DNA from 2 places in the Mechercharimyces sp. CAU 1602 genome. Region 1 is predicted to be linked to the other one. Evidence: a T-box and tRNA genes for the amino acid it is inferred to sense, from the RefSeq annotation. Region 1 holds a T-box; the other holds one or more tRNA genes.

The links. The T-box of region 1 lies ahead of metG (methionine--tRNA ligase). A T-box ahead of a tRNA ligase gene usually reads a tRNA of that ligase, here a tRNA-Met.
Region 2: it has a tRNA-Met gene. The T-box ahead of metG (methionine--tRNA ligase) is inferred to sense a tRNA for this amino acid. The anticodon was not compared.

What each region holds. Positions count from the first base shown of each region.
Region 1 is NZ_JANTPT010000003.1:6,169-16,186, forward strand. Features, by position in the region: gene rsmI (16S rRNA (cytidine(1402)-2'-O)-methyltransferase) at 1-519, shown strand, start outside; gene NXZ84_RS12500 (AbrB/MazE/SpoVT family DNA-binding domain-containing protein) at 627-899, opposite strand; gene NXZ84_RS12505 (DNA double-strand break repair nuclease NurA) at 1,133-2,092, shown strand; gene NXZ84_RS12510 (ATP-binding protein) at 2,137-3,975, shown strand; T-box leader at 4,080-4,331, shown strand; gene metG (methionine--tRNA ligase) at 4,373-6,367, shown strand; gene NXZ84_RS12520 (TatD family hydrolase) at 6,407-7,177, shown strand; gene rnmV (ribonuclease M5) at 7,223-7,771, shown strand; gene rsmA (16S rRNA (adenine(1518)-N(6)/adenine(1519)-N(6))-dimethyltransferase RsmA) at 7,768-8,649, shown strand; gene NXZ84_RS12535 (ribonuclease H-like YkuK family protein) at 8,782-9,255, shown strand; gene veg (biofilm formation stimulator Veg) at 9,405-9,686, shown strand; gene NXZ84_RS12545 (alpha/beta-type small acid-soluble spore protein) at 9,764-9,943, shown strand.
Region 2 is NZ_JANTPT010000001.1:576,940-586,957, reverse strand. Features, by position in the region: gene NXZ84_RS03170 (YktB family protein) at 276-914, shown strand; gene NXZ84_RS03165 (hypothetical protein) at 1,377-1,595, shown strand; gene NXZ84_RS03160 (aminotransferase class I/II-fold pyridoxal phosphate-dependent enzyme) at 1,692-3,149, shown strand; gene NXZ84_RS03155 (GapA-binding peptide SR1P) at 3,248-3,373, opposite strand; gene NXZ84_RS03150 (hypothetical protein) at 3,562-4,011, opposite strand; gene NXZ84_RS03145 (DUF1885 family protein) at 4,325-4,726, shown strand; gene dinB (DNA polymerase IV) at 4,806-6,023, shown strand; gene NXZ84_RS03135 (DM13 domain-containing protein) at 6,278-6,799, shown strand; tRNA gene NXZ84_RS03130 (tRNA-Val) at 7,138-7,212, opposite strand; tRNA gene NXZ84_RS03125 (tRNA-Ile) at 7,235-7,310, opposite strand; tRNA gene NXZ84_RS03120 (tRNA-Asp) at 7,321-7,396, opposite strand; tRNA gene NXZ84_RS03115 (tRNA-Asp) at 7,498-7,573, opposite strand; tRNA gene NXZ84_RS03110 (tRNA-Met) at 7,582-7,657, opposite strand; tRNA gene NXZ84_RS03105 (tRNA-Met) at 7,695-7,770, opposite strand; tRNA gene NXZ84_RS03100 (tRNA-Met) at 7,807-7,882, opposite strand; gene NXZ84_RS03095 (2'-5' RNA ligase family protein) at 8,387-8,923, shown strand; gene NXZ84_RS03090 (GNAT family N-acetyltransferase) at 8,940-9,374, shown strand; gene NXZ84_RS03085 (hypothetical protein) at 9,423-9,641, opposite strand; gene NXZ84_RS03080 (SEC-C metal-binding domain-containing protein) at 9,728-10,018, opposite strand, start outside.

The DNA of each region.
Region 1 (10,018 bases):
AATGCAGCTTTGGCGGCATTAGTTGGCTCGGGATTATCACCCCAACCTTTTCTGTTTCTGGGTTTTTTACCGCGTAAGTCTCAGGAACGAAAACGCGAGCTTCAGAAGTGGCGACAGGTGGAAGCGACGTTGGTAATGTATGAATCGCCACATCGGGTGAAAGCGATGTTACAAGATACTAAGAGCACATTGGGAGATCGTCAGATAGTGCTAGCACGTGAATTGACAAAAAAGCATGAGGAGTGGTTGCGTGGGTCAGTAAGTGAGTCGCTCACGTGGTTACAGGAACATGAGGCGCGCGGTGAATATACGATTGTTGTGGAAGGATTAAGGGAAGAAGCAAGGGGAGAAGAAGAGAGAGATAAGAAGTGGTGGAGACAATTAACAGTAGAAGAGCATGTGAATTGGTTCATTCGTCGTGGTAGGAATAGTAAGGAAGCGATTAAGGCGGTTGCTAAAGAAAGAGACCTGAGTAAACGTGAGGTATACCAGGTGTATCATGTGGAGGAAGAAGAGTAAAATAAAAGCGCACCTGGTTGAGGGGGTGCGCTTAAGAAGTAAATGAAGCTCCAATCAGAGCGGTTGGAGTGATATATGTTTTCGTAAAAGAAAGAGTATATAAAAAGTTATCCGTTCGTTACACTCTCGTCTTTGATCAGATTGTACATTTCTTCGACAGCTTGTTTGCTAACTACTTTGTTTTTGTAACGGATGGTTTCATCTACTTCGCCAGAGAAGATACAGGCTGGCTCATACTTTTTCAGTACGATACGCTCTCCGTCAACGTAAATTTCAAGGGCGTCTTTTTCACCAATTCCGAGAGTGCGGCGCAATTCGATTGGAATAACCACACGGCCGAGCTCGTCCACTTTTCTAACAATACCGGTTGATTTAAGCATAATGTCAATCTCCTCTCGATTGTGTATATCTCTATGTTTTGGTCTCGATTCGCTGTATTCTACCGTCAAAATTCGACAGGAACAGCGTTAAATTAATCATACCAGCGTTTACCATAATCGTCAATATGTTTAGAGGTAACTTTTCTAGTAATTTTTATCCTAGAGTCGTTAATGGAGGATTAGGCTTTATATACTAGCAGTAGAAAATAGTAGGAAAAGGAGGGGTTAGTACGATGTTTCCCGTTTCTGAGAACTTAAAACATCGATTACGTGAAGTTAACCTGGAGTTGAGGCATATATTCGATGAACCTGAGGCTGAGTCAAGTTTGATACGAGGAAAGCTAGCTGCTTTAGGCTCGTTTTTTACCGTGCGCAAGTGGAGTGATGCTGAGTTAACCGCATGGTTGGATGGGACAAGCATTATGGGTGTGGACGGATCAGTCAACTCGACTACAGGACCTCACCCACACAACCTCTCCTTGTTCCAAGCATTGGCAAAAGGAACAACGGGAGAAGAGGAATGGGGTGCAGATGTGTATACCCCGCTGTTGGCAGCGGAGGAGGAGCAAGAAGAAGGGGGGATGTTGGCGCGTGAGGCCAGGAAACGGGGAGCACAACTATCAGGATTAGAATTGGATGTAGCCAAAAAGGCGATGATTACTTATCGCCCTAAAGTGATGATGATGGATGGCTCGTTGCTTCACTTTCAAATGGATGACTGGCATAAGTGGCAAGAAGTGCGAAAGGTTGCTCTGGAACAGGGTGTTTTGCTAATCGGTGTTTCAGAAGAGATCGGAACGCGAGGAATAGCACAGAAGCTTTATCCCAAACATCCAGGACGGTCAGATCGAGAATTTTTATATGGTAGATTAATGATGGGAGAGGGTTTTGAAAGCAAACATTATACTTCTATGGGTGAAGGAATGTGGAAAGTGGCCTTCCGATCATCCTTGAGTCCTCAGCCGATTGGAGTGGATGGACTGATAGAGCAGCAGGCACAACAACAGGAGTTGATGGATTTACTCTACACATTAACCCCGGAACAGGGGAGAGGGATTCCGCTATGGCTAGATATTGTAGATAGTGAAGTAAGGGTGACCAATCAACTACTACACGCCATGATTGAGCAGTATATTGACCCTGCTCTGCGCCATCGTCTGTTTTTGTCTAAACGCGCTGATCGAGTGATCTAAACTGAAGCTTTCATATAGAAGTATAAGGTAGAGGGGGTAGCATCATGCAAGTAGTGGGCGTGACAACGCAACAAGAAGTATATATTGTTTCCCGAGATCGTAAGTTTCGTATTAATGAGATCCTTGTCCTCCAGGATGATGTACTAGGCAATCCACAGGGGGAAGTGGTTGAGACGATGTCTTATAATCGGTTCATTCCGATGGGGCTAGATCGTTCTATGGTTGATGCTCAAGTGATACAGTCACTCGAACAGATTGGATATGATATTGGATCAGATGAGATTAATATGGCAAAGATGCGTCTGTTTGTGGAGGCACCACATCCAGTACGTACTGGATGCCAAGTGCGTGCTCCCCACTTTGATGAGGTTCGTCACCTCCTGGTTAAAGTGGAACCGCAAGCAGGTGGGGTGCTAGGTGAGATTCAAAGCACGGGTACATTGGCTGCTACGCTGGACTCATCTTTGCGAGATCATGTGTATCTGTTAGAGGAAAGTGGGATGAGAAAACAAGCGGGGGTACCTTTTATCCTAGATATTAGGGCAATGCAGCAATATCCTCATATCGGTATCTTTGGAGGGTCGGGCTCTGGTAAATCATTTGGGCTCAGGGTGATGTTAGAAGAGATGATGAAGTTGACGATTCCCACTCTTGTCTTTGATCCTCATTTTGAAATGTCGTTTGCACAAGTGAGTGAAGCATTAAAAGAGAAAGCGCCATCTTTTGCTGGGAAGTGGACGGCCGTAGAGGTGGGAAAGCATGTGGGGATTGATTTCTCAGCCCTGACTACACGTGATGTGACGGATCTATTAGGAGCGGCAGGAGGCCATTTGACCGAGTCCATGGTTAACGTGGCCCAGACACTTCATCGTCGCCGTGACTCTTTTCATTCTTTCCACGATCGCCTCCAAAACGTAGCGCAAGCGTTGGAAGAAGGGAAGGGACTGGATAAAAGGTTGAAAGCGGATGATATTACGCCAGCTGGAGTGGAGCAAGTAAAGGAATTGAAGGAACTGTTTAATCGCTATAACAGCCTTCCCCCCTCGTCAGTAAAAGGGGTACTATGGCGCTTGAAGCGTCTGGATAAAGCGGGTCTCTTCCAACAGGATATTCGTGTGATTGAGCAAGCATTAACTCAAGGGAAGTTAGTCGTTGTGCAGGGAGCGACTTGGATTATTCAAGTTTTCTCCACTTATGTGATGGGAACACTATACCGTAAGCGTCGTGAATATCAAGATGCGCGTCTTAATGGGGATGAAGGTTCATTTTTCCCACCCTTTCTCACGGTAACCGATGAAGCACACAACTTTGCACCCAAGGGATTTGATTCACCTGCTAAATCGATTATGAAAGAGATCGCACAAGAGGGAAGGAAATACGGCGTTTTTCTTGTATTGGCAACACAGCGGCCCACGTTATTGGATGAGACGATTACAGCACAGCTTAATACGAAGTTTGTTTTTCGTACCGTGCGGGGCACTGATATCGCTACACTGAGAGAAGAAACAGACTTAACTCCCGAAGAGGGGAAGCGTCTTCCTTACTTACGTTCGGGTGATGCGTTTGTCTCTTCAGCGATCTTTGGGCGTACCCTATTTATTCGTATCCGGGCTGCTTTTTCTGATAGCCCTCATCAGAGCAATCCGTTTGATGAGTTGTTCGCTCTCAAAGAGAAGGAAGATGAGAGTGTCCTGGATGCGATAGCACAGAAGTTGCCTATTTTTGATACGGACTTACTGGCTGTATCACAACATGTTAATCGAGAGTGTGGCTTGTCTTGGGAAGTATCACGCTTAAAAGATGAGCTAGAAAAGATGGTGAACAATGGGCGGTTAACGAAGATTTCATCACCATTAGCGACTCGCTATGATCGCAAAGAGTAAGATGGGGGAACTTTCCCCTTTTTACTTGTGGTTTCTTGTACGAGTTGGGTATAATGATAGACAAACCGAAAAGTTTCTAAGGATAGTTTCCTGGGAAATAATCTATTTGATTGCTGACGGGGAAGAGTAGCGATATGTCTTGCTATGAGCAGAGAGCCGGGTTTGGGTGCGAACCGGTATAGGGACATATGGTGAATATGGCCCCTGAGATTTATCTTGAAGCCTTATGAGTTAGGGTGAGTAAAGATAAACGCTACCTAGCGTTATCAGGTCAGTGTGGACACTGGTGGAGGACACCTCTGTGAAGAGGGATGTCGAAATTGGGTGGTACCGCGAGTCAACCTCTCGCCCCATTGGCAAGGGGTTTTTTTGATTTTCGAAAGGAGAGAAACGAAAAATGAATGAAAAGAAAAGCTTCTATATTACAACTCCGATCTATTATCCGAGCGATAATTTGCATATCGGCCATGCCTATACAACGGTGGCGGGTGATGCGATGGCACGCTATAAAAGGTTGCGTGGATATGATGTGATGTATTTAACCGGGACGGATGAGCACGGACAAAAGATTGAGCGGCGGGCGAGGGAAAAGGGACTGGCCCCTCAACAGTTTGTTGATGAGATTGTAGCGGGGATCAGATCCCTATGGGAGAAACTTGATATCTCATACGATGATTTTATCCGTACAACGCAAGATCGACATCGGGTGGTTGTACAAAAAATATTTCAGAAACTATTAGATCAAGGAGATATCTACCTCAGCGAATATGAGGGACTGTATTGCACGCCGTGCGAATCATTTTGGACTGAACGACAGCTAGTAGACGGAAACTGTCCTGATTGTGGGCGTGAAGTTGAAAAAGTGCGGGAGCAAAGTTACTTTTTCCGCATGAACAAGTATGTGGATCGCTTACTGGCACACTATAAACAGCATCCTGATTTTATTCAGCCCGAATCACGCAAGAATGAAATGATCCGCAACTTTATTGAGCCTGGACTAGAGGATCTATGTATATCTCGCACGACGTTTGAGTGGGGGATTCCCGTGCCAAATGATCCAAAGCATGTGATGTATGTGTGGATTGATGCGTTGACTAACTATATTTCAGCGATTGGTTATTCAGCTGAGGATGTGGAGAAGAAGGAGAAATTTCAGAAGTATTGGCCTGCTAATGTTCATCTGGTAGGAAAAGAGATTGTCCGCTTCCATACGATCTATTGGCCCATCATGTTGATGGCACTTGATCTGCCACTACCGCAGAAGATCTTTGCCCATGGTTTTCTTCAACTAAAGGGTGGGAAAATGTCTAAATCGAAAGGGAATGTGGTCGATCCAGTACCATTGATTGATCATTTTGGCCTGGATGCGCTACGGTACTACTTACTGCGGGAGATTCCTTTTGGTTCGGATGGAACGTTTACCCCAGAAGCGTTTGTAGAACGGGTAAATGCTGATTTGGCTAATGATCTGGGCAACTTATTACATCGAACCCTGACAATGGTGCAAAAATATAATGATGGAGTGGTTCCTGCCTATTTACCACAAGCGACGGAGCATGACAAAGAACTTGAGGAGTTGGCGCAAGCGACGGTAGCCAAAGTGGAAACAGCTTTAGAGGAAATGAAGTTTTCTGTAGCTCTTACATCTATATGGGAAATGGTACGTGGTACAAACCGTTATATCGAGAAAACAATGCCGTGGGTGTTGGCAAAAGATGAAGACAAGAAAGAAGTGCTCGGCTCTGTTCTGTATCACTTATTAGAAAACTTACGTATTGCAAGTGTGCTAATTCAACCATTCCTTACCCGCACTCCAGCAAAAATATGGGAACAATTAGGACTAGCCAGCGGAACAACTGCGACGAGTTGGATAAGCTTAGGGTCATATGGTGGACTGCCTGCAGGGACGAAAACAAATAAAGGAGAGCCCATTTTTCCGCGATTGGATGTAGAAGACGAAGTGAAGTGGATTGCAGAACAGATGGGACAAAAAGAAGTGGATTCACCAGGAAACAAACAGGAACAACAGCAAAAGCAGCAGCAGGTATCAACAAATGAAGAAGGGGTAGGATATATTACCTTTGACCAGTTTAGCCAAGTGGAGATGCGTGTAGCAGAAGTAATGGAGGCTGAACCAGTTAAAGGGGCAGATCGCTTGTTAGTGCTGAAGTTGGATCTAGGAACAGATGAGAGACAAGTGGTTTCCGGAATAGCCGAGTATTATACACCGACTGAACTGATCGGGCAGAAGGTGTTATGTGTAACCAATTTGAAACCTGTCAAACTTCGCGGTGTTCGCTCCGAAGGAATGGTATTGGCGGCTAAGGCGGATGGCAAGTTGAAGTTGGCGACTGTCAGCGGAGAGATTCCGAGCGGTACCGTTGTAAAGTAATGTAGAGAGAGAAGTCAAAATGAAGGGAGGAAACGGGCGATGTTATTTGATAGTCATGCCCATCTGAATGATGAGAAGTTTGCTGAGGATCGTGAGGAAACGATCAGACGCGCTCATGAAGAGAAGGGGGTTGCGCGCATCGTCAATGTGGGTTTTAATCGTGAAACAATTCCGCCCACCCTCGAGTTGGCAGAAACATATGAGTTTATTTATGCAGCAGTTGGTTGGCATCCTGTGGATGCAGCCAACTGTACTGACGAAGATTTGCGCTGGATCGCTTCCTTGGCAGATCATCCTAAGGTGGTCGCCATAGGGGAGATGGGATTGGACTACTATTGGGATACTGTTCCACGGGCTGTACAAGAGGAACTATTTCGAAAACAGATCCGTTTAGCAAAGGAAGTAGATCTGCCGATTATTATTCATGATCGCGATGCGCATGAAGATGTGGTGCGCATCTTGCGTGAGGAAAAAGCAGATGAGGTAGGAGGGGTGATGCACTGTTTTGGTGGTGATCAAACGATCGCTAAACAATGCCTCGAACTTAACTTTTATATTGGGTTAGGGGGACCTGTTACTTTTAAAAACGCTACCCTCCCGAAAGAGATTGCAGCTATGGTTCCACTCGACCGCCTGGTGGTGGAGACGGATTGCCCTTACCTTGCTCCCCATCCTTTTCGCGGAAAGCGAAACGAATCTGCTTATGTTGGATTAGTCGCGGAAGCCATTGCCGAAATTCGTGGACTGAGTGTAGAACAACTTCAGCAAGCGACGTACGAGAATGCTTGCCGTCTATTTCGGCTCTCGTAAGAGAAGCTGATCGTAAACAAAGTGGGGACGATGATGGATCAAATGATGAAGGTTGAAGAAGTAATTGTGGTAGAAGGGATGAATGACCGCGTCGCTATCGAGCGAGCTGTTTGTGCGGATACCATTGAAACGAGGGGTTCGGCGCTAGGTGAGGAAGTGATTGCCCGAGTGAAGAAGGCACAGAAGACGCGAGGTGTGATTCTTTTTACCGATCCTGATGGGGCCGGGGAACGAATTCGCCGTATCCTGGCCGATAAAGTTCCTGGGTGTAAGCATGCATTTTTACCAAGGAATCAGGCGCGTGGAAAAGGAAAGATTGGGGTGGAGCACGCCAGCCCTACGGCGATACGTGCGGCGTTACAGGATGTGAGGTCAGAGCTGGATACCACTTTGCCCAATTCGGATATTACTTGGGCTGAGTTTATCGATGCTGGAATGGTGGGTGGAGCGGAAGCGCGGCAATTGAGAGAGAAGATGGGACAGTTATTAGGAATCGGATATGGCAATGCCAAACAGTTTTATCGGCGATTGCATTTATTTCGTATACAGAGGGATGAGTGGGCGCAAGCCCTACATCAAGTGAGGGAAGGTTGAATAGAATGGAAGAAAGAACGGTCACAAGGCGCACGCGCGAACTATTAAAAAAGCACAATCTCCGTTTAAAGAGAAGTTTAGGACAAAATTTCATCACAGAAGATTGGGTGCTCGATCGGATTGTGGAGGCGGCTTCTCTTGATCGTCAGACAGGTGTACTTGAAATAGGACCTGGTATCGGAGCTTTGACAGAACGCATTGCAGAAGAGGCGGGTTGGGTAACAGCGATTGAAACGGATTCCCGTCTAATTCCGGTATTAGAGGATCAATTCGCTACCACAGGGCATGTTCATATTGTCGAGGGGGATGCCTTGCAACTCGATTTGCAATCGATCGTAAAGGAACATATGGCTTCAGCAGAGCGCTATTGTGTAGTTGCCAATCTTCCCTACTACATTACCTCCCCTTTGATTATGCGCCTGCTGGAGGGAGGACTTCCACTAGAGCGGATTGTAATTATGATTCAAAAAGAGGTAGCAGAACGAATAATGGCAGATCCAGGTGGGAAGGATTATGGTATGTTATCCATTGCTGTCCAATATTATGCTATCCCGCATTGGGTGACCAAAGTACCGAATCACGTGTTTGTACCGCGGCCGGATGTGGATTCTGCTGTTATTCAGTTGGAAGTTAGAGGGAAACCAGCAGTGGACGTGATAGACGAATCTTTATTCTTCCAGGTGGTACGAGCTGCCTTTGCTAAACGTCGTAAGACATTGTTAAATAGCATTTCTACTTCTCTTCCGAAAAAAATGTCGAAAGAGGATGTAAGGTCTGCGCTTGAGCAGGCAGGAATAGAACCTAACCGTCGTGGAGAAACATGCTCATTAGCTGAGTTTGCGCGCTTGACGGACGCTCTTGCTGATTTTGGCATGTAGATATCTTTTTCTTTTTGTCGAAGGGATCGTTACATGTGATGTCGAATCTATGTAAAGTTAGATGAGGCTTCGTTGCTTCGCAGGTGTATGATTTGCATGAAAGGTAGGAACCATTCCATTGGAGGGAAGCAAATGGAATTTGTGCACCCCCGTAAGGGAAAATTCGCATTGGACGAGTTGGTAGAGGATATTGGCGCTTTTCTAGCAAGTGATCAAGCGGCAGAGTATAAAGTTGTTATCGGAACAGACTCGCAAACCAATCAACAAGGAACCACCTTTGTCACAGCCATTATCATTCACCGCGTGGGCAAGGGCGCCTCATTTTACTATAGACGTTTTCGCAACCAACCTGTGAGGGATTTGCGTTATCGGATATATCGTGAGACAGAGCTTAGCTTAGAGTGTTTAGAGCAATTAAAAGAAAAAGGGTTACTTCAGCTTTCGATGGATTGGCCTGTAGAAATTCATTTGGATGTGGGTCAGCGTGGTCCGACGAGAAAGTTGATCCAAGATGTCGTAGGATGGGTGACAGCGGTAGGGTATACAGCAAAAATTAAGCCAGAAGCATACGCTGCTAGCGCTGTTGCGGATAGATTTACCAAATAAGTAATAAACATAGGCAAGCATCAGGTTTGCTCGACAAATTTAGTAAAACCGTTGACAAGATCTTTGTCCCCTTGTTATAATCTTGGTTTGTTTGACAAATGACTACCTACATGGTACAATTGTTACGATATGAGTGAGGTGGTCGATCAATGGGCAAAAATGCGCTATCCGAGATCAAACATACCTTGGATCATTACATCGGCAAGAAGATCCACCTGAAAGCAAATAGTGGTCGCAGAAAGACCATTGAACGGACGGGAATCCTAGAGGAAACCTATCCTTCTGTTTTCATCGTTAAACTAGATGAGGCTCAGCATGCTTTTGAGCGCGTGTCTTATAGTTATGCAGACATTTTAACAGAGTCCGTTGAACTGACCGTTTTACAAGCGGAAGAGAGACTGCCTGTTAAATATATAAAGACGACCCAATAAGAACACTTTATAGTGTTCTTTTTTTTGTTCTAACACATACTAAGGGTAGTTCCGCAGATCAAGGAGGAGATGGTTCTTTGGCACGAAGTAGAGGAGTTATGTCCGAGGCTTTGAAGGTAGAATTAGCCAAAGAATTGGGGTTTTATGATGTCGTCCAACAAGAGGGTTGGGGCGGGATTAAAGCACGTGATGCCGGCAATATGGTAAAGCGAGCGATCCAGCTAGCTGAGGAACGGTTGCAGCATTCACAGCACTAACCATTAATCTGCGGAGCGAGGACTTAGAAGGGAACCCCTTCTAAGTCCTTCTTACTTAAGTTTTTATTTGTAGTA
Region 2 (10,018 bases), on a different contig from region 1:
GCACCCCTTTTCTATTCGGTTACACTAGATGTTCTTTGTTTCTGAATCCAGCATATCCGCATTAATGAGAAAATAAACCTTGTGATCAAGAAGTCCGTATTTCTGGTTGTTACTATAATTTACGCAAATCCCCCCTCATTGGTCACAGCATTATACCAAATCATCAATATTTTCTTTCTTTTATTGCATACATTTTGCTTTTGGATAAAAAGGTGGTGCCTATGTTATTATGGGTTACATTATGGCACAACCTATAGCTAGGATGGTGATAAAAGATGAGTACACACATTCAGTTTAATCAGAATGACTTTGCCGTTTTTGCGATACCTGGATTAAATGCCCGGATGGAAGCACTTAAGGCGGAGATTCGTCCCAAGCTTGAAGCAATTGGAGAGGTTATCACTCCTTATCTGTCCGCCTCACTCGGAGCTGAATTTACACCCCATGTAGCTAAACATGCACGTCGCAGTGTAAATCCACCTGATGAAACATGGGTAGCCTGGTCAACAAATAAAAGGGGCTATAAATCCTTGCCTCATTTTCAAGTAGGGTTACGCGAAAATGAACTCTTCATCTTGTTCGCACTCATTTACGAATACCCTTACAAAGCTAATTTTGCTCAATCGCTCCAGAAGGAAGATTCGTTGTGGCAATCTCTTCCCAATCATTTTGTCGTGTCCAATGACCACACTAAACCAGATACTACCCCCCTTGAGGAATTGGATTTTACTGCTATGGAGCAGCGACTGGAACGACTCACCCGTATCAAAAAAGAGGAATTCCTCTGTGGTGTCGTCATCCCCGCCACAGATACTCGCATACAAGATGAGGAACAACTCCTTTCCTTGATAGAGTCTACCTTTGCCGCACTCTCGCCCTTATATGAACTGGCTTTACGAGTGCCCTCCACATAAAAATCTACTATTTCTTTATAAAATCGATATTGTATATATTTTTAAAAAATTATACTTTAAATATTCCCCTACGTAAAGTAGAATCTACTGGTAAAGCCCTACCTGTCCTCAAGATGGGCAAATACCCTTCTTATGATGCACGGGTGAACGCTTCTCCTCTTCCTTTCATAGGTTATCATAGCTCTTCTTCGTCACTATGAAAGGAGGATTCTTTCTTGTTCCCTTCACTATCCTCTTTCTATTGGAGTGCCCATATTCCGGGGGACATTCGGCCACCTATCACTCATCCTCCCCATCCATTCCATGCAGGATCACCCGCTCCTTTTCCCATCCTTCCTGGACGACCCGTTACAATAGAACCACGTCCCATCCGTCGCCCTCGACCCATCATCCCTACACCTGGAGAGCCCATCTATCCCTATTACCCTGGTCTTTATTAGCTCCATGAAAGGAGGTGCCTTTATGTATCCTCCCTGTCCAACTGGCTGGATTCCGATGGTTTGTGTGCACTGGGTCCCTGTTTATGGAAAAGCGCAACTTCCTGATCCTAGCCCTAACCCTCACCCTCGTCCTGCTCACCCCCGTCCGATTATAGTAGACCCTGGAAAACAAGCTCCTGGTCGTCCTGTTATACCGCAATCCCTTCAGCACACATATTCTCTTCCTCCGTATCGTTATTAATTTTTTTATGGCGATACTTCGCTTTCACTTTCACTTGGTGATTGGTTTTGCTATACTGTGCAGAGATATTTACCACAATGAAAGCAGGATATGTCGATGTCAAACAATCAAAACCAATCACCGCTATTCACTTGTCTACAAGAACATGCCAACCGGCAAACGATTCCTTTTCATATCCCAGGTCATAAAAAGGGGCAAGGCATGGATCCTGAGTTTCGTTCTTTTATCGGTCCCAATGCTCTCTCCATCGACCTGATAAATATTGAACCGTTAGATGACCTTCATCGCCCTCATGGAGCAATTGAAGAAGCGCAAACGCTTGCCGCCAAAGCATTTGGAGCTGATTATACATTCTTTTCTGTTCAGGGAACCAGTGGCGCTATTATGACCATGGTCATGTCTGTCGTCAAACCAGGAGATAAAATTATCGTTCCACGAAATGTACACAAATCTGTACTTACCGCCGTGATCTTAGCTGGTGCCCACCCCGTGTTCGCCCACCCTGTGATGGATGAACAACTTGGCATTGCGCATGGTGTAACAGAACATGAAGTAGAACGCGTTTTACGCGCTCATCCTGATGCAAAAGCCGTTCTTCTTATCAATCCAACATACTACGGAATTACCGTCAATCTAGAACAGGTTATCGCTCGTATACACCAACGCGGTATCCCCGTAATCGTAGATGAAGCACATGGTGTTCACACTCACTTCCACAATGAGCTACCACTCTCAGCGATGCAGGCAGGCGCTGATATGGCGGCTACCAGTATGCACAAATTAGGAGGGTCTCTTACACAGAGTTCTGTACTCAATATCCGTACAGAGCGTATCAACCCCCATCGTGTACAAGCTATTATCAGTATGTTGACAACAACTTCTACTTCGTATTTACTCCTGGCCTCTCTTGACACTGCACGTCGCTATTTAGCCACCAAGGGAAGGGAGCGCCTAGACGAAGCATTGCGTTTAGCTCGTTTCACCAGAGATAAAATTAATCAAATCGATGGACTATACTGTTTTGGACGAGAGCTTCTCGATGGGGATGCCCATTATGATATGGATGAAACCAAGTTAACAATCCATCTACATCAACTTGGGATCACAGGTTACGACGCAGAGAAGTGGTTGCGTAATGAGCACCGTATAGAAGTAGAGTTAAGCGATCTATACAACATCTTGTGCATCATTACACCAGGCGATTCCGAAGCTTCCATCTCAGCACTACTTAATGCCCTTACAGAATTAGCTTCACGCTTTTATACTCCCGATGAGCGCAACCGTGAAACCGTACGTCTTCCTGACATTCCCGAACTGGCTGTCTCGCCACGAGATGCTTTTTACGCGGACACCATCGCAATTCCTTTCAAAGAATCAGCAGGAGCGATTACCGCCGAATTTGTTATGATTTACCCACCAGGCATTCCAGTCCTCTTACCGGGTGAACGCATTACGCAAGAGAATATCAGTTATATTGAGAAGCATATTGATGCCGGTTTACCAGTACAAGGCCCGCAAGATCCAGATATTAACACCATTCATGTGATCAAATAAAAAAAGAGCATCCCGTGGTACTCACTGTGGATGCTCTTTTTTTATTTGACATCATATCCAATTATGGAGTTCCTTCTTTCCCAATTCCTTATCATTTACTACTTTGTTCGTCTCTCTGCTTTGTGCTTTCCATCCTTACATGAGTCGCAACGGCCGTACAATGTCCCGCACTTCTCCGCATTCATGTACGACACCACTTGATCACATGATTGACAAACAATCATCTCCATACATGTTCCCCTCCTAATTCGTCTTTATTTCCCTCTATAGTGTGTTACATTTATTATATTGCGTCACACTAATAGAAGTCAACGCCTAAATGAAGGTAAACAAAAAAAGAGAGCTTAAGACCGCCCTCTTCTTTCCCACTCACATCTATTCAATCTATTCATCTGTATCGTCACGCTACAAACTAGCCCTCATCTCGGATCGCGTCCTTCACTTTTGTTTCAAATAAAGAGGCAACCTCGCTAAATAGCGCAACGTCCTCCTCATCAATACTTCCAAACTCTTCTCCCATAACCACTAACTCACCCACTAAATGATGACCATGGTAAAAAGGAACATATATCTCTATATTTACACCTACTTTTTCACGCACTACACTGCCACGTACTGCTGCCAAACTATGTAAGCCTTCACCAAAACGGATAACGGGTGGATAGGGACTATACCCTTCCTGAAATACGCACTCAAACTGAGTCCTATTTGACAGGTAGACTGCTACGGACTGATAAGCAGGCACTTTCTGATACATAATCTCTCCCGCTATCTGATACAGTCTTCCGATATCTTGACCGAGTTTATCGGAAGCAAGACCGATGTCAGCACGGACTTCGTCCAAAAGATCCGCTTTATGCATCCGTTCATCTCCCATCGCATCTTTATCCAGTCGGCTTCATCTTATCATAGAAGCCACCTTTTTACAATGTGAAATCATAATATTTTATAGATTCTATCTCACACGCATTTCCTGATTCCATCCAACGAACCTTCATTATTCCATTGATTTCAAATCATTCTCAGCATTTACATTCCATTTATTCACATAAACTTGAACACTTATTCATTCTAAATCTAGTGGATTGGTTATTTTTATCATACCCGCTCTTCCTTTATCTACCGATACCATTCATGCTATACTGTGAATAGTTCGGTATTTCAGATAGAAAGGGATGGATCTGATGACAACTTGCGCCTATATTCACCTACAAGAAACCATATCGTTAGCCGATCTACATCACACGCTTATAGAATATCAGCAAAAGTTAGCCCGTACTGGTAAACAACTGAGTTGGCCTTATGAAGAGGCAGCTTTCCCCTATAAAATCCAAATGTATCATCAATATTCTGACGAGTGGCTTCTATTGAAGAGCACTTCCCCACCGCGCTATCGCACCTTGATGATAGGAGTGCAAGAGGAACCGAGTGGGACTAGCACGATTCATGTACTACTTCCCTCGACAGCTTCTTTCGGAGATAAAGGGAAGGCTAATGAACTGTGTCGCTATTTAGCTACTCTACATCAGGCTAAACTTACGTTATTTAACGGACGCGTCCAATCCTTCCAAGATTGAAAATATTCCCTGTTGTTTTCTATCCTCCAGTTCATATAATAAGAATAGGAACAAACGTTCTATACATGGAGGAAACACTATGGAAGATAACCGTACTATCCTACTTGCCGACATGAACGCTTTTTATGCCAGTGTAGAGCAAACGCTACATCCACAGTACCAAGGAAAGCCGCTCATTGTTTGTGGTGATCCTCAAAAACGGCGTGGCATCGTTTTAGCCGCCTCTTATGAAGCTAAACATTATGGCGTAAAAACAGCGATGCCCGTTCATGAAGCTAAAAGCCTTTGCCCAACTGCTCAACTAGTTCCTCCCCATATGGGTACCTATATTCAAGTCTCTACACGGATTATTCAACTTCTACAACAATTTTCTCCCTCGGTTGAGCCCTTTTCCATTGATGAAGCGTTCCTTGAACTAACGGGTAGTGAAAAATTGCTGGGAAAAAAAGAGCATGTCGCTCATCAAATCAAGCAACGTATTCGCACAGAGCTAGGTGTCTCCTGTTCAATCGGTATCGGACCAAACAAATTGCTCGCCAAAATGGCAGCTGAGATGGAAAAACCAGATGGACTCACTTCAATCACTGCTAACCAGGTTCCTAGGAAGATATGGCCACTCCCCATCAACAAGCTGTTCGGGGTGGGTTCGCGCATGAATTTTCACTTCAATAAGATGGGGATTCGCACAATTGGTGACTTAGCTCATACTGATCCAACCCGACTAGAACATCGCTTCGGTATTATTGGTCGCGTCCTTTATCAATCTGCACATGGAATGGATCAGAGTCCCGTCGATCCGCATTCACTAGATATCAACCACTCCATCGGCCACCAGTTTACCCTCCCTTACGATTACATTGAGGCGAAAGATATTCTACTCGTCCTCTATGAGTTAGCAGAAAATGTAGCACGAAGGGCACGATTGGCAGCTTCCTTAGGACGAACAATCACGTTAGCCTTGCGCGGAAACGACTTCTCCATCCACCGCAGCCTCAGCCTCGATGAAGCGACCCAGATTGGTCGCATGATTTATCAAGCCATCGAAATACTGTTCCAGCGCCATTGGAATCATCGACCTGTGCGTCAAATCGGGATCACGTTATCCAATCTCCAGCGAGAAGAGAATGGCGTCCAACTAGATTTATTTGGAAATAATGAGAAATATAAAAAGCTAACTACAGCAATCGATTCGATCCAACAGCGCTATGGAGTAAAAAGCATGTGTTATGCTCACTCACTCTTAGAAGCAAGTCTATTCAAAGATCACACAACTAAAATCGGCGGACACCATATCTAAGGATCACTGCACTCGCTAAAGTTAGCAATATACAGTTATGCACTCTAATGGGTGCTTGCAATCAATTAGAAATTCTTTTGAAATTTATATGTAGTAAGATGTCTGTATCCCATGGTTGACCTCTGTGTGTGTTGAAAGATACTTATACGAGGCTATTTATGTTTTCAGTGGTGCTCATGCTTGCGTTATTCCTCGCTTTTGAGTAAGCAACAGGCTACGAGAAAATCATGGTTTCCACTCTAAGAGATGAAGGAATGGTGAAGATGACGAAAAACAAGTGGATTCTATGCGGTCTTGTAGTGGTCGCGTTCCTCGGATTATGGCTGGTCTTCCGTCCCGAAACACTCATTTTGGATCAACAAGTAGATGAAGAGTTCCCTCATCCTCAATCCCAACCATCACAAACGTCTCCAAATGAAAGGACAGAAGAACCTCAGATACTCTACCAAGGTAACTTCCAAAAAGGGGACCGTTCTCATGATGGAAAAGGAAAGGCTACCATATATCAATTGGCTAATGGTAAACGTATGTTACGGTTTACACAGTTCGAAACCGATAATGGGCCTGATGTCAAAATCTATCTTGTTGCACTCCCCGAAATCAAAAAGAGTACGGATATCTCGAAAGATAACTACATCTCGCTCGGTAAAATGAAAGGAAATAAAGGTGATCAGAACTATGAAATACCGGATCATGTAGACCTGGATAAATTTCGTTCCGTCTCTATATGGTGTGAAAGGTTCTCTGTTAATTTTGCTTCTGCTTCTTTAAAGTGACTTTATATAAGGATTTCTATAAGATTATCTTTTCTGTAAGCTTACTAAAGATTACAACAGATGAGCAATTAGTTGAAAACCCCTTTTGAACAGATCTATTAAACGCTGTCATAAAGGTAGATTTCATCATGCCATCCGTCTAAACACAGCGATTAGATATTTTTATTGGTTCATTTGCTCATCTGTTGAAAATTACATTGTTTCAGCAACAGATGAGCAAATCGTCTAACATCACTGCTGATCAAATTAAAAAAACATTTTTCTGCGCTAGAAAAATGTTAGAAACTTTTATATTTCTCCTTGCTACATACTCCATAAAGTATAACAAAGATTGCATCTGGTGGGCAGTATTGGAATCGAACCAACGACCTCTTCCGTGTCAAGGAAGCGCTCTCCCCCTGAGCTAACTGCCCTTACGTTATCTTATACAACGACTGGTGGGCCCAACAGGACTCGAACCTGTGACCTATCGGTTATGAGCCGACTGCTCTACCAACTGAGCTATAGGCCCTTAAGTAAAGTGGCGGAGCTGACGGGATTCGAACCCGCGATCTCCTGCGTGACAGGCAGGCATGTTAACCCCTACACCACAGCTCCATTATTTGGTTGCAAAAGATAAAGTAACGATGGGCGCTAACGATCTCGAATATGCGTAGCAGTCACTTAATTCACTGTACCATATATATCTTTAAATAACATGGCGGAGCTGACGGGATTCGAACCCGCGATCTCCTGCGTGACAGGCAGGCATGTTAACCCCTACACCACAGCTCCGCATTATTTGGTTGCGGGGGCAGGACTTGAACCTGCGACCTCCGGGTTATGAGCCCGACGAGCTACCAACTGCTCTACCCCGCGTCAATGTATGTGCGATAATCAAATCTGAGATGATATGTGGTTGCGGGAGCAGGACTTGAACCTGCGACCTCCGGATTATGAGCCCGACGAGCTACCAACTGCTCTATCCCGCGTCAATGTATGTGCGATAATCAATCTGATATGATATGTGGTTGCGGGAGCAGGACTTGAACCTGCGACCTCCGGATTATGAGCCCGACGAGCTACCAACTGCTCTATCCCGCGTCAATATTTCGCCTCTAAAAGCGAAGCATGTTTATCAGCGACAATTAATACTATACTACATACAAAAAAAATGCGCAAGGGTTCACTCGAATATTTTATATAAAACTGCAGGATAAACGCATATTTCATTCATGAGCGGATACCAGTTCTTCTACGTTTCGCATACTATAGATCAGCAAACGAAACAATCGTTTGCCAAAGACCATCTGTACCTGCCATTGGACAGATGTTCCCTCCTCGAACATGAGCAGCTTTGACGCTGCTCTTTTTTGATAATCGCTCTCTCCATCCCTCGCAAATGAAGCGTTTTTTTGCTATAATTTCTGCCAAAGACCTTTATTTACACTCTGTGGGGCATAATATAGAAATCAACCCTCCACCTGGCAACCATTCTTATTTCCAACACCACACAGAAAAGCAAAACTATCGCTAGCTCACTATCATACGCTCAGATGGGTGTCTAAAGTCATATCATCTTTCATTTACTAGAAGGAGGCGATTTTCATGAAATATGGAGTAGCGATATTCCCTGAAAAAAAAGTACAAGACATTGCCAACTCATATCGGAAACGATATGATCCCCATTACGGTCTCATCCCACCACATATCACGTTAAAAGAAGCGTTCACGCTCGAGGAGGAAACAGGGAATCAAGAGGAGACGATCACCAATATTGTACAGCATTTAGAAAAAGTAGCTGAAAGGACAGCTCCCTTCACCATCTTCCTCAACAAAATCGGCACCTTTCATCCCAACAGCAATACGATATACGTCTCCATGTACGACGGGGCTGATATTATCCAACTACACGATCTGATCAATGAGGGTCCGCTCAGCCACCCTGAGACCTACGCTTTTATCCCCCATATCACAATCGGACAAAAGCTTTCTGAAGATGAGCTTCTCGATGTGTACGGAAGTCTCAGAATGACTAACATAAGTATTGAAACCAAGATTGATCGCTTTCATCTTCTCTACCAGTTGGAAAATCAATCGTGGTGCTTATACCAAAGCTTTATTTTAAATGGACATAAGGAATAAAAGGAGAAAAAATCCCGTGAACCTAAAAGTCATTACAGCCAAATCGCGCCAACAAATCGAGCAGGCTTTTTATATTCGTAAAATTGTCTTTGTGGAAGAACAACATGTCCCTGCCGACGAGGAGATAGATCATCACGAAGAGGATGCGACCCACTTTCTCATCATCACCCCTGACGAAAAACATGTTGCCACCAGCCGAATCCGCTTCATAGATGAAAACACAGCCAAAGCGGAGCGTATCGCTGTACTCAAAGAATACCGTAAAGGCGGAATCGGAATGAAGCTCCTCCAAAAGATGGAGGAGCATGCTAAAGAGAAACAAGCAACTGGCATCATCTTAAATGCCCAAGTACAAGCCCAGGGATTTTATGAACGTGCCGGCTACCAAGCCGAAGGGGATACCTTCATGGACGCAGGGATCGAACACATCCGCATGCGCAAAAAGTTGTAAAAGATAAAAACAGAGCACCCCTAATTAGGGGTGCTCTTACACTCAACATCAGGTCAATTTTTTCAACTCTTCTTCTAGCATCTTTCCGATTTGCTCCTTACTCGCATCAGACCCTTTCGAGTCTTTCCCTTCCTTTTGCAAAAATTCCTCGCCAAATTCATTCATGAGTTTCTCCAAATTCCGATCATCACCTGGAGTGCTACCGGCCTGTTTATCATCGTCACCCATGTTCATATTCCGCGCAAATTTTTGTAGAAAGCGGAGCAATGAGAGCGCCTCCTCGCCTATTTGTTGAGTGCCCTCATAGTATATCTCAAGTTAGTGATCTCCATCAGTACACCAACAAGAAATATCTACCTACTCCAACTCTCCTTCTTCAATTGCTCCTGTGACGCACTCTCTTCTGCCATCATGGGATAAACCCGCTCTAATCGCTCAAACTCCACTTGCCCTTTAACAACTCTAAGTACTCCCTGTACCCAGAAATCCATCTCCACGCACGGTGAAGGTAAACCTTTACTTTTAACTGGTGCCATCTTGCCATCGATCCAAGCCACTGGTCCAGTAGCCGTAACATCGACACGAAATATCCCCGCACGATTCTCTTCAGCAGATGAGACAGGATCTGTGCCAACACTTTCCTC